DNA from 3 places in the Pseudomonas sp. 5Vm1k genome. Region 2 is predicted to be linked to each of the others. Evidence: predicted binding sites of a transcription regulator. Region 2 holds the regulator's gene; each other region holds the start of a gene.
What was found. The regulator sigma-54, encoded in region 2, starts transcription at its own class of promoters, with help from an activator protein. The targets are predictions, from matches to a motif close to ANTGGCATNNANNTTGCTNT.

Region 1 (3,224 bases), on a different contig from region 2:
GCTGCAGCCACAAATGCAACAGACCGACCCGGCACGCCTTGAGTTCAGGCAAGCCGGCGAGTAACTCGTCCGTTACCAGATGAAAGCCCCGGGGCCTTGCCCGCAGGGTAATCAGAGTCTGTTGCCACATACAGTTCTCCGCACGTTCGGGGCGCATTCTAGCGCGCTCTGGGAAAAAACAAAGGCCCTAATATTCCTGCATTGCTGTAAGTTTTTCGCCTCAGAAAAACGCTCGCCGTAAACACGACATAAGCCGTAGGAAAAAACCTTTCAGCTACCTCCTTAATGACAAATCCCGGACAAAAAAATGCCCGGCAAGCCGGGCAAGTTTTTTTCGTGCGCGTCTTACAAGTTGTAGCCGCGTTCGTTGTGTTGTGCCAGATCGAGGCCAACCGCTTCTTCTTCGTCGGTGGCACGCAGACCCATGACGGCGTCCAGGACCTTGAGGATGATGAAGGTGACGATCGCGGTGTAGATCACCGTGAAGCCCACGCCTTTGGTTTGAATCCAGACTTGTGCGGCGATGTCGGTGACGGTGCCGAAGCCACCCAGGGACGGAGCAGCGAACACACCAGTGAGGATTGCGCCGAGGATACCGCCGATACCGTGCACGCCGAAGGCGTCCAGGGAGTCGTCATAGCCGAGTTTGCGTTTCAGGGTGGTGGCGCAGAAGAAGCACACCACGCCTGCCGCCAGACCGATGATCAGCGAGCCCATCGGGCCCACGGTGCCAGCAGCCGGTGTAATGGCGACCAGACCGGCGACCACACCAGACGCGATACCCAGTGCACTTGGTTTGCCGTGAGTGATCCACTCGGCGAACATCCAGCCCAGTGCAGCGGCAGCGGTTGCGATCTGGGTGACCAGCATCGCCATACCGGCAGTGCCGTTGGCCGCAGCAGCGGAACCGGCGTTGAAGCCAAACCAGCCAACCCACAGCATCGCCGCGCCCATCAGGGTGTAACCGAGGTTGTGCGGAGCCATCGGGGTGGTCGGGAAGCCTTTACGCTTGCCCAGCACCAGGCAGGCAATCAGACCCGCCACACCGGCGTTGATGTGAACCACGGTGCCGCCCGCGAAGTCGAGCACGCCCCAGTCGCCCAACAGCGAACCCGGACCGCTCCAGACCATGTGCGCGATTGGCGCGTAAACCAGGGTGAACCAGACGCCCATGAACACCAGCATCGCGGAGAACTTCATCCGCTCTGCGAACGCACCGACGATCAGCGCCGGGGTGATGATCGCAAAGGTCATCTGATAGGTAACAAACACTGCCTCAGGGAACAGCGCCGCCGGGCCAGTAATGCTGGCAGGCGTGATGCCTGCGAGGAAGGCCTTGGCAAAGCTGCCGACAAAGGAGTTGAGGTTGACGACGTTGGCTTCCATCCCCGTGGTATCGAACGCCATGCTGTAGCCATAAATGAACCACAGGATGGTGATCAGACCGGTAATGGCGAAGCACTGCATCATCACGGAAAGAATGTTTTTGGACCGAACCATGCCGCCGTAGAACAGCGCGAGGCCAGGAATGGTCATGAACAGCACAAGGGCAGTCGAGGTCAACATCCAGGCGGTATCGCCGGAATTGAGGACTGGAGGCGCCACCGGATCTGCCGCCAAAGCCAGGCCGGGCATTACGATGGACAACAGGGCTCCTAGCCCTGCGAATTTACGCAGAGTCATATTGTTTTCTCCTGGGGCGTTGGGTTTGTGGCGGCTTAGATTGCGTCGGTATCGGTTTCGCCGGTACGGATGCGAATCGCCTGTTCCAGATTGACCACGAAGATCTTGCCGTCACCGATCTTGCCGGTGTTGGCTGCCTTGGTTATCGCCTCGATAACCCGGTCAAGATCCTTGTCGTCAATGGCGACATCAATCTTCACCTTGGGCAGAAAATCGACCACGTACTCCGCGCCGCGATACAGCTCGGTGTGACCCTTCTGCCGACCGAAGCCTTTGACCTCAGTAACGGTAATGCCCTGCACGCCGATCTCGGACAACGACTCGCGTACATCGTCCAGTTTGAACGGCTTGATGATGGCAGTGACTAGCTTCATGAAAACTCTCTCCCGAATTGGTGGACTTGCCCCAGGAAAACAAACCCGACTCAAGTCTAAGCGCAGTGCCTGGCTTTGTAACGCATCGTCGGCCCAACCTGCCCGTCCGACGCCAGCTAACCACTCCGTGCGAAACTTCCCCGTTCCGCGTGGCGCACTGCATTCGTCACAGCGACTGCATCAGTGCATGGGTCACTAGCGACTAAGCAGAAAGCTTGCCATCTCGCCAAAACCTACTGAATTCAATCCTTTGGCCGCTGCTGCAAGCCACTTCCCACATCTGCCGATGACATTACGCACAACAACAGTGCGTTGCCGTCCGTCCGCCTGCGCGAAAAGCGTGCATCGCAGCCGTCGGATTTGACTATAGACACTGCGTGATACACTGCCCGCCATTGTTTCCAGGACCTTTCCCATGCTCGCGCCCAAAGACTTCCTCGACGCCCTGAGCGGCACCGCCTCCCGCCTCTTCAGCGGCGAAACCCCGCTGCCGAAAAGCGAAATCGAAAGCCAGTTCAAGGCTTTGCTGCAGAGCGGCTTCAGCAAACTGGATCTGGTAAGCCGGGAAGAGTTTGATAGCCAGATGGTCGTACTCGCCCGCACTCGAGCACGCTTGGAAAGCCTTGAGGCGAAGGTCGCGGAGCTGGAAGCAAAGCTCAACCCGCCGACCGAGTAACCCAGCTAAAGATGCGTTCCCCTGTAGGAGCAAGGCTTGCCCGCGAATGAGTCGCCTCGGTAAACCAGCCCTCCCACACTGTAAAGACCACCCCCCTGTAGGAGCTGCCGAAGGCTGCGATCTTTTGATCCTCAGCCCTGCAAACATCTCGGCAACGTCCTACAAAGATCACCACCGCCGTCCGATAGCGCCGTGAAATCCAGACTCCTAAGCTCACCTTCTGCTGAATGTTCAGCACTGGGTTTGGCGACCTGGAAGCTTAAGGCGTACGACGACCATCGACGGCGGGTTCACCTCCGCCACATCGAATCATGGCGGCTGTGCGTGGGAGACCTTCGGGTCTGCCGGGTTCCTTTTGCTCCGGTTCGCCAACCCGCGTACAGCTGCCACCCAATTGTTTGGCGACGATTGACGGCAGCCTCTTTAGCAAAAGGAGCTGTATCAATGAATAGCGATGACACATATCTAATTCCACACGTCTTCACCCGCCA
Region 2 (3,224 bases):
AAACCGCTGGCGACACCAAGCCTGTTCAGGGCTGGGGCGTGACCATCCAGTACCACGCAGCGCAAAACCGCATCGTGCTGATCGACAAGGCCAAGGTTGTCGACAAGGACAACAACACCACCCAGGGCGAGAAAATCGTCTACGACACGGTCAAGAAGCTGGCAAGCGCCGGCCGTGCCACGGGTAACAAGGTTACCGAGGCGCGTCCGCGCATCGACATGGTGATCCAGCCGAAGCCGAAAACCGACCAGAAAAAGGCCAATTAATGGCAACCCTGAAAGCTCAGCATCTGGCCAAGAGCTACAAGAGCCGCCAGGTCGTACGTGATGTCAGCCTGTCCATCGACAGCGGTCAGATCGTCGGCCTGCTGGGCCCGAACGGCGCCGGCAAGACCACCTGCTTCTACATGATCGTCGGCCTGGTACAGGCCGATCAGGGTCGCGTCCTGATCGACGACCTGGACGTCAGCCACCAGCCGATGCACGGTCGTGCAAAGGCCGGTATCGGCTATCTTCCGCAAGAAGCGTCGATCTTCCGAAAACTGTCGGTGGCTGACAACATCATGGCCATCCTCGAGACCCGCAAGGAACTCGACAAGGCCGGTCGCCGCAAAGAGCTGGAAAGCCTGCTGCAGGAATTCCACATCAGCCATATTCGCGACAACCTCGGCATGAGCCTGTCCGGTGGCGAACGCCGCCGGGTGGAAATCGCCCGCGCACTGGCCACCAACCCGAAATTCATCCTGCTCGACGAACCTTTCGCCGGTGTAGACCCGATTTCGGTAGGCGACATCAAGCAGATCATCCATCACCTCAAGGCCAAGGGCATTGGCGTGTTGATCACTGACCACAACGTCCGTGAAACCCTGGATATCTGCGAAACCGCCTACATCGTCAACGACGGCCAACTGATCGCCGAAGGTGACTCTGCCACCATCCTGGCCAACGAACTGGTCAAGGAAGTGTATCTGGGCCATGAGTTCCGCCTGTAAGCACTGAGGTGCCTGGCTGGCCAACCGAGCGCTTGTCTCGATAAAAACTCAATAGGTTTTTATTGTTACGGCGCTCTAGGCAAACGCGACGCTTCAAAGATGTTCAGCTTTCAGCGAGGGCAACCTGTCAATAAAGCTTTATAGGTTTTTATTGTTACAGCGCTCTAGGCAAACGCGACGCTCCAAAGATGTTCAGCGTCAGCCAAGGGCAACCTGTCAATAAAGCTTTATAGGTTTTTATTGTTACAGCGCTCTAGGCAAACGCTGTGGTTTCGGGCATATAATTTGCTTAAGTTTGGCGCTCCGGCGCCCCTGTAGTGGATGGCGCATGTGCGCCGGCGAATAAGGTGTTAAGCCCCTGCCATGAAACCATCGCTAGTCTTGAGAATGGGCCAGCAGCTGACGATGACACCTCAGCTGCAACAGGCCATCCGCCTGCTCCAATTGTCGACCCTGGACCTGCAACAGGAAATCCAGGAGGCCCTGGAGTCCAATCCGATGCTCGAACGCCAGGAAGAAGGCGACGACTTCGATAACGCCGACCCCTTGGCCGACAAAGCCGAACAGCAACCCAACGCCGATGTTTCGGAACCCTCCTACCAGGAAACCGCCCCGACGGTGGATAACCTCGAGGAAGGCGACTGGAACGAGCGCATTCCCAACGAACTGCCCGTCGACACCGCGTGGGAAGACGTTTACCAGACCAGCGCCAGCAGCTTGCCGAGCAACGATGACGACGAGTGGGATTTCACCACCCGTACATCGGCCGGTGAAAGCCTGCAAAGCCACCTGCTCTGGCAACTGAACCTGGCACCGATGTCCGACACCGATCGCCTGATCGCCGTGACCCTGATCGATTGCATCAACAATCAGGGCTACCTGGACGAAACCCTCGAGGAAATCCTCGAAGCCTTCGATCCGGAACTGGACATCGAACTCGACGAAATTGAAGCCGTCCTGCACCGCATCCAGCAATTCGAACCAGCCGGCATCGGTGCCCGCAACCTGGGCGAATGCCTGTTGCTGCAATTGCGCCAACTGCCCGCCAAGACCCCTTGGCTGGCCGAGGCCAAGCGCCTGGTCAGCGATTACATCGACCTGCTCGGCAGTCGCGACTACAGCCAGTTGATGCGCCGCATGAAGCTCAAGGAAGATGAACTGCGCCAGGTGATCGAGCTGGTCCAGAGCCTGAACCCACGTCCGGGCTCGCAGATCGAGTCCAGCGAAGCCGAATACGTCGTTCCCGACGTGATCGTGCGCAAGGACAACGAGCGCTGGCTGGTGGAGTTGAACCAGGAGTCGGTGCCAAGACTGCGGGTCAATGCCCAGTACGCCGGCTTCGTACGCCGCGCCGACACCAGCGCCGACAACACCTTCATGCGCAATCAGTTGCAGGAAGCCCGCTGGTTCATCAAGAGCCTGCAAAGCCGCAACGAAACCCTGATGAAAGTAGCCACCCAGATCGTCGAGCATCAGCGCGGCTTCCTGGAGTACGGCGACGAAGCCATGAAACCGCTGGTCCTGCATGACATCGCCGAAGCGGTGGGCATGCACGAATCGACGATTTCACGGGTGACCACCCAAAAGTTCATGCATACCCCTCGGGGCATATATGAGCTGAAATACTTTTTCTCCAGTCATGTCAGCACCTCTGAAGGCGGTGAATGCTCGTCCACAGCGATTCGCGCGATCATCAAAAAACTGGTTGCCGCGGAAAATCAGAAAAAGCCGTTGAGTGACAGCAAGATCGCTGGTTTACTGGAGGCACAAGGCATTCAGGTGGCTCGCCGCACCGTCGCCAAGTACCGCGAGTCCTTAGGGATCGCGCCTTCGAGCGAACGCAAGCGGTTGATGTAAGCCACAGCACAGCGTTCCAGTGGCAGGTACCTTTACCTGCCGCTTTATGCACTGGCAACGAAGGAGAAGCTGTATGCAAGTCAACATCAGTGGACACCAACTGGAAGTGACCGAACCCCTGCGCGCCTACATCGGCGAAAAACTCGAACGATTAGAGCGGCATTTCGACAAGATCACCAACGTACAGGTGACGATGACGGTCGAGAAGCTGAAGCAGAAAATCGAAGCCACCCTGCATATTCCCGGCAGTGAAGTGGTCGCCAACGCGGAACATACCGATATGTACGCAGCGATCGACTCACTGACCGACAAGCTGGATAAACAACTCAAAAAGCATAAGGAAAAGACCCAGAGCCTCCTCCAGGGCGCGACCGGT
Region 3 (3,224 bases), on a different contig from region 2:
CGCAATACAGCAGGTACTGGCGAGTAGGGTCCAGTTCCTTGAAACGAGCGTTCAATGCATAAAACGGCATCGTCTGTACCTCAATGCCAGCCAGTTCCAGCGGCTCGTCTTCAGCGGCATCCGGGTGACGGATGTCGATGATGATCTGGCCCGCCAGAGCGTCGCTGACTTCTTCGATCTGCAAGTCCTGGCCCAATTCGTCGATCACGCGATCGATCGGCACCAGTTTGGCGTTCTCGAGCGCACGCTCGAGGACTGCCATGTCGAACTGTTGTTCTTCGTACTCCACGCGGTTGCGCTTGGCGTGGGTCTTGGGGTTCACCGAGATGACCCCGCAGTATTCCGGCATGTGCTTGGCGAAGTCGGCAGTACCGATTTCGGTGGCCAGGTCGATGATGTCCTGCTTGTGACTGGCGATCAGCGGGCGCAAGACCAGCTTCTCGGTCACACAGTCGATCAACGACAGGTTCGGCAATGTCTGGCTCGACACCTGGGAGATCGCCTCACCGGTGACCAGCGCATCGATGTCCAGCCGATCGGCAATCTTCGATGCAGCGCGCAACATCATACGCTTCAAAACTACGCCCATATGACTGTTATCGACTTTCCCGAGAATTTCTCCCAGTACTTCCTCGAACGGCACACTGACAAATAACACGCGTTGGGAGCTGCCGTACTTCTTCCAGATGAAGTGCGCGACTTCCATGACGCCCAGTTCATGGGCCCGACCGCCCAGATTAAAGAAGCAGAAATGGCTCATCAGGCCACGGCGCATGATTTGGTAGGCGGCGACTGTCGAGTCAAAGCCGCCGGACATCAGCACGAGCGTCTGTTCCAGCGCTCCCAGCGGATAACCGCCGATGCTGTTGTGCTGGCTGTGGATCACATACAACCGTTGGTCGCGAATTTCGATGCGAACTTCGATTTCCGGCTCTTTCAGGGAAATCCCGGCGGCGCCGCACTGACGACGCAGCTGACTGCCGACGTATTTTTCCACGTCCATGGACGAGAAAGTGTGATGCCCGCCGCGCTTGCAACGCACCGAAAAGATCTTCCCGGCCAGTGCATCACCGTAGTGCTGCTTGCACTTGGCAACGATGTCGTCGAAGTCACCCAACGGGTATTCATCGACCTGCAGAAAATGCGCGATGCCCGGCATGCAGCTCAGGCGCTCGGTCATCTCCTTCAGGGCCCGGGGCTCAGTGACGCGGGTTTCCAGCTCGAGGTTGTCCCACACACCGTTCACCACCACAGCCGGGTCCAGATCGCGGAGCACGGCACGGATGTTCTTGGCCAATTGGCGGATGAAACGCATCCGTACCGGGCGGCTCTTGATGGTGATCTCGGGGAAGACTTTTACGATTAGTTTCATGAAAACAGCGCGCGCTGGGCCAGCCGAAAAAGGGGGGCGCGGATTATAGCGGAAATTGCTCAAGGTTTAACCAGTTAATGTGCAGAAGGTTTTGCGCGCACCAAAACAGGTCATTTGTTGAAATAGACGCTACATTACGGGGCAGTTATTTCAGCTTTGCGGCGCAATGCACCTCTATAAGCGTGATATTGGGGCAAAAAACCCATGGTGGGGCACTGGCATGCAATTTGCTCCCTTGTGAGGCAGGTTGCCTTGGCAGAGTATTCGCGCCGGCATCACCCACATTCTAAGGGCATCCACTACTAAGCCCGAAGCCACCCGGAGGACACTATGTCGAAGTCGGTTCAACTCATCAAAGATCATGACGTCAAGTGGATTGATCTGCGCTTCACGGACACCAAAGGCACTCAGCACCACGTGACCATGCCGGCTCGCGACGCGCTGGATGACGCTTTCTTCGAAGAAGGCAAAATGTTCGACGGTTCCTCCATTGCTGGCTGGAAAGGCATCGAAGCCTCCGACATGATCCTGATGCCGGACGACAGCACTGCCGTCCTCGACCCGTTCACCGAAGAGCCGACCCTGATCCTGGTTTGCGACGTGATCGAGCCTTCGACCATGCAAGGCTACGACCGTGACCCACGTGCGATCGCCAAGCGTGCCGAGGAATACCTGAAGTCGACCGGTATCGGCGACACCGTATTTGTTGGTCCGGAGCCTGAGTTCTTCATCTTCGATCAAGTGAAGTTCAAGTCCGACATCTCCGGCTCGATGTTCAAAATCTACTCCGAACAAGGTTCGTGGATGTCCGACCAGGACGTGGAAGGCGGCAACCGCGGCCACCGTCCAGGCGTCAAAGGTGGCTACTTCCCGGTTCCGCCATTCGACCATGACCACGAAATCCGTACCTCCATGTGCAACGCCATGGAAGAAATGGGCCTGACCATCGAAGTTCACCACCACGAAGTGGCAACTGCTGGCCAGAACGAAATCGGTGTGAAGTTCAACACCCTGGTCGCCAAGGCTGACGAAGTTCAGACCCTGAAATACTGCGTACACAACGTTGCTGATGCATACGGCCGCACCGCGACCTTCATGCCTAAGCCTCTGTACGGCGATAACGGTTCGGGTATGCACGTTCACTTGTCCATCGCCAAAGATGGCAAGAACACCTTCGCTGGCGAAGGTTATGCCGGCCTGTCCGACACTGCCCTGTACTTCATCGGCGGTATCATCAAGCACGGTAAGGCCCTGAACGGCTTCACCAACCCGTCGACCAACTCCTACAAGCGTCTGGTCCCAGGTTTCGAAGCTCCGGTAATGCTGGCCTACTCGGCGCGCAACCGTTCCGCTTCGATCCGTATTCCTTACGTGTCCAGCCCTCGCGCTCGCCGTATCGAAGCCCGCTTCCCGGATCCAGCAGCTAACCCGTACCTGGGCTTCGCTGCACTGTTGATGGCTGGCCTGGACGGCATCCAGAACAAGATCCACCCTGGCGACGCAGCTGACAAAAACCTGTATGACCTGCCGCCTGAAGAGGCGAAAGAGATCCCACAAGTTTGCGGCAGCCTGAAAGAAGCCCTGGAAGAGCTGGACAAAGGTCGCGCGTTCCTGACCAAAGGCGGCGTGTTCTCCGACGACTTCATCGACGCTTACATCGCTCTGAAAAGCGAAGAAGAAATCAAGGTCCGCACCTTCGTACACCCACTGGAATATGAGCTGTACTACAGCTGCTGATCCGGTAGCGCCGGCAGCACGCGGCGTGACAAAAAGAGGCCTCCTTCGGGAGGCCTTTTTTGTGGCCGCTCGTTTCCCCTGGCCACACATCCATGGATAATCCGCCGCTCTCGCG

Region 1: the regulator sigma-54 is predicted to act here: its motif matches at 2,261-2,280, upstream of glnK (P-II family nitrogen regulator).
Region 3: the regulator sigma-54 is predicted to act here: its motif matches at 1,587-1,606, upstream of glnA (glutamate--ammonia ligase).

The regions. Positions count from the first base shown of each region.
Region 1 covers NZ_JBSPCZ010000001.1:447,855-451,078, forward strand. The annotation lists gene ACWIKB_RS02035 (secondary thiamine-phosphate synthase enzyme YjbQ) at 1-130, opposite strand, end outside; gene ACWIKB_RS02040 (ammonium transporter) at 346-1,683, opposite strand; gene glnK (P-II family nitrogen regulator) at 1,719-2,057, opposite strand; gene ACWIKB_RS02050 (accessory factor UbiK family protein) at 2,473-2,733, shown strand; gene ACWIKB_RS02055 (BRO-N domain-containing protein) at 3,178-3,224, shown strand, end outside.
Region 2 covers NZ_JBSPCZ010000022.1:39,298-42,521, reverse strand. The annotation lists gene lptA (lipopolysaccharide transport periplasmic protein LptA) at 1-266, shown strand, start outside; gene lptB (LPS export ABC transporter ATP-binding protein) at 266-991, shown strand; gene ACWIKB_RS29060 (RNA polymerase factor sigma-54) at 1,355-2,848, shown strand; gene hpf (ribosome hibernation-promoting factor, HPF/YfiA family) at 2,922-3,224, shown strand, end outside.
Region 3 covers NZ_JBSPCZ010000029.1:19,167-22,390, forward strand. The annotation lists gene thiI (tRNA uracil 4-sulfurtransferase ThiI) at 1-1,372, opposite strand, end outside; gene glnA (glutamate--ammonia ligase) at 1,703-3,109, shown strand.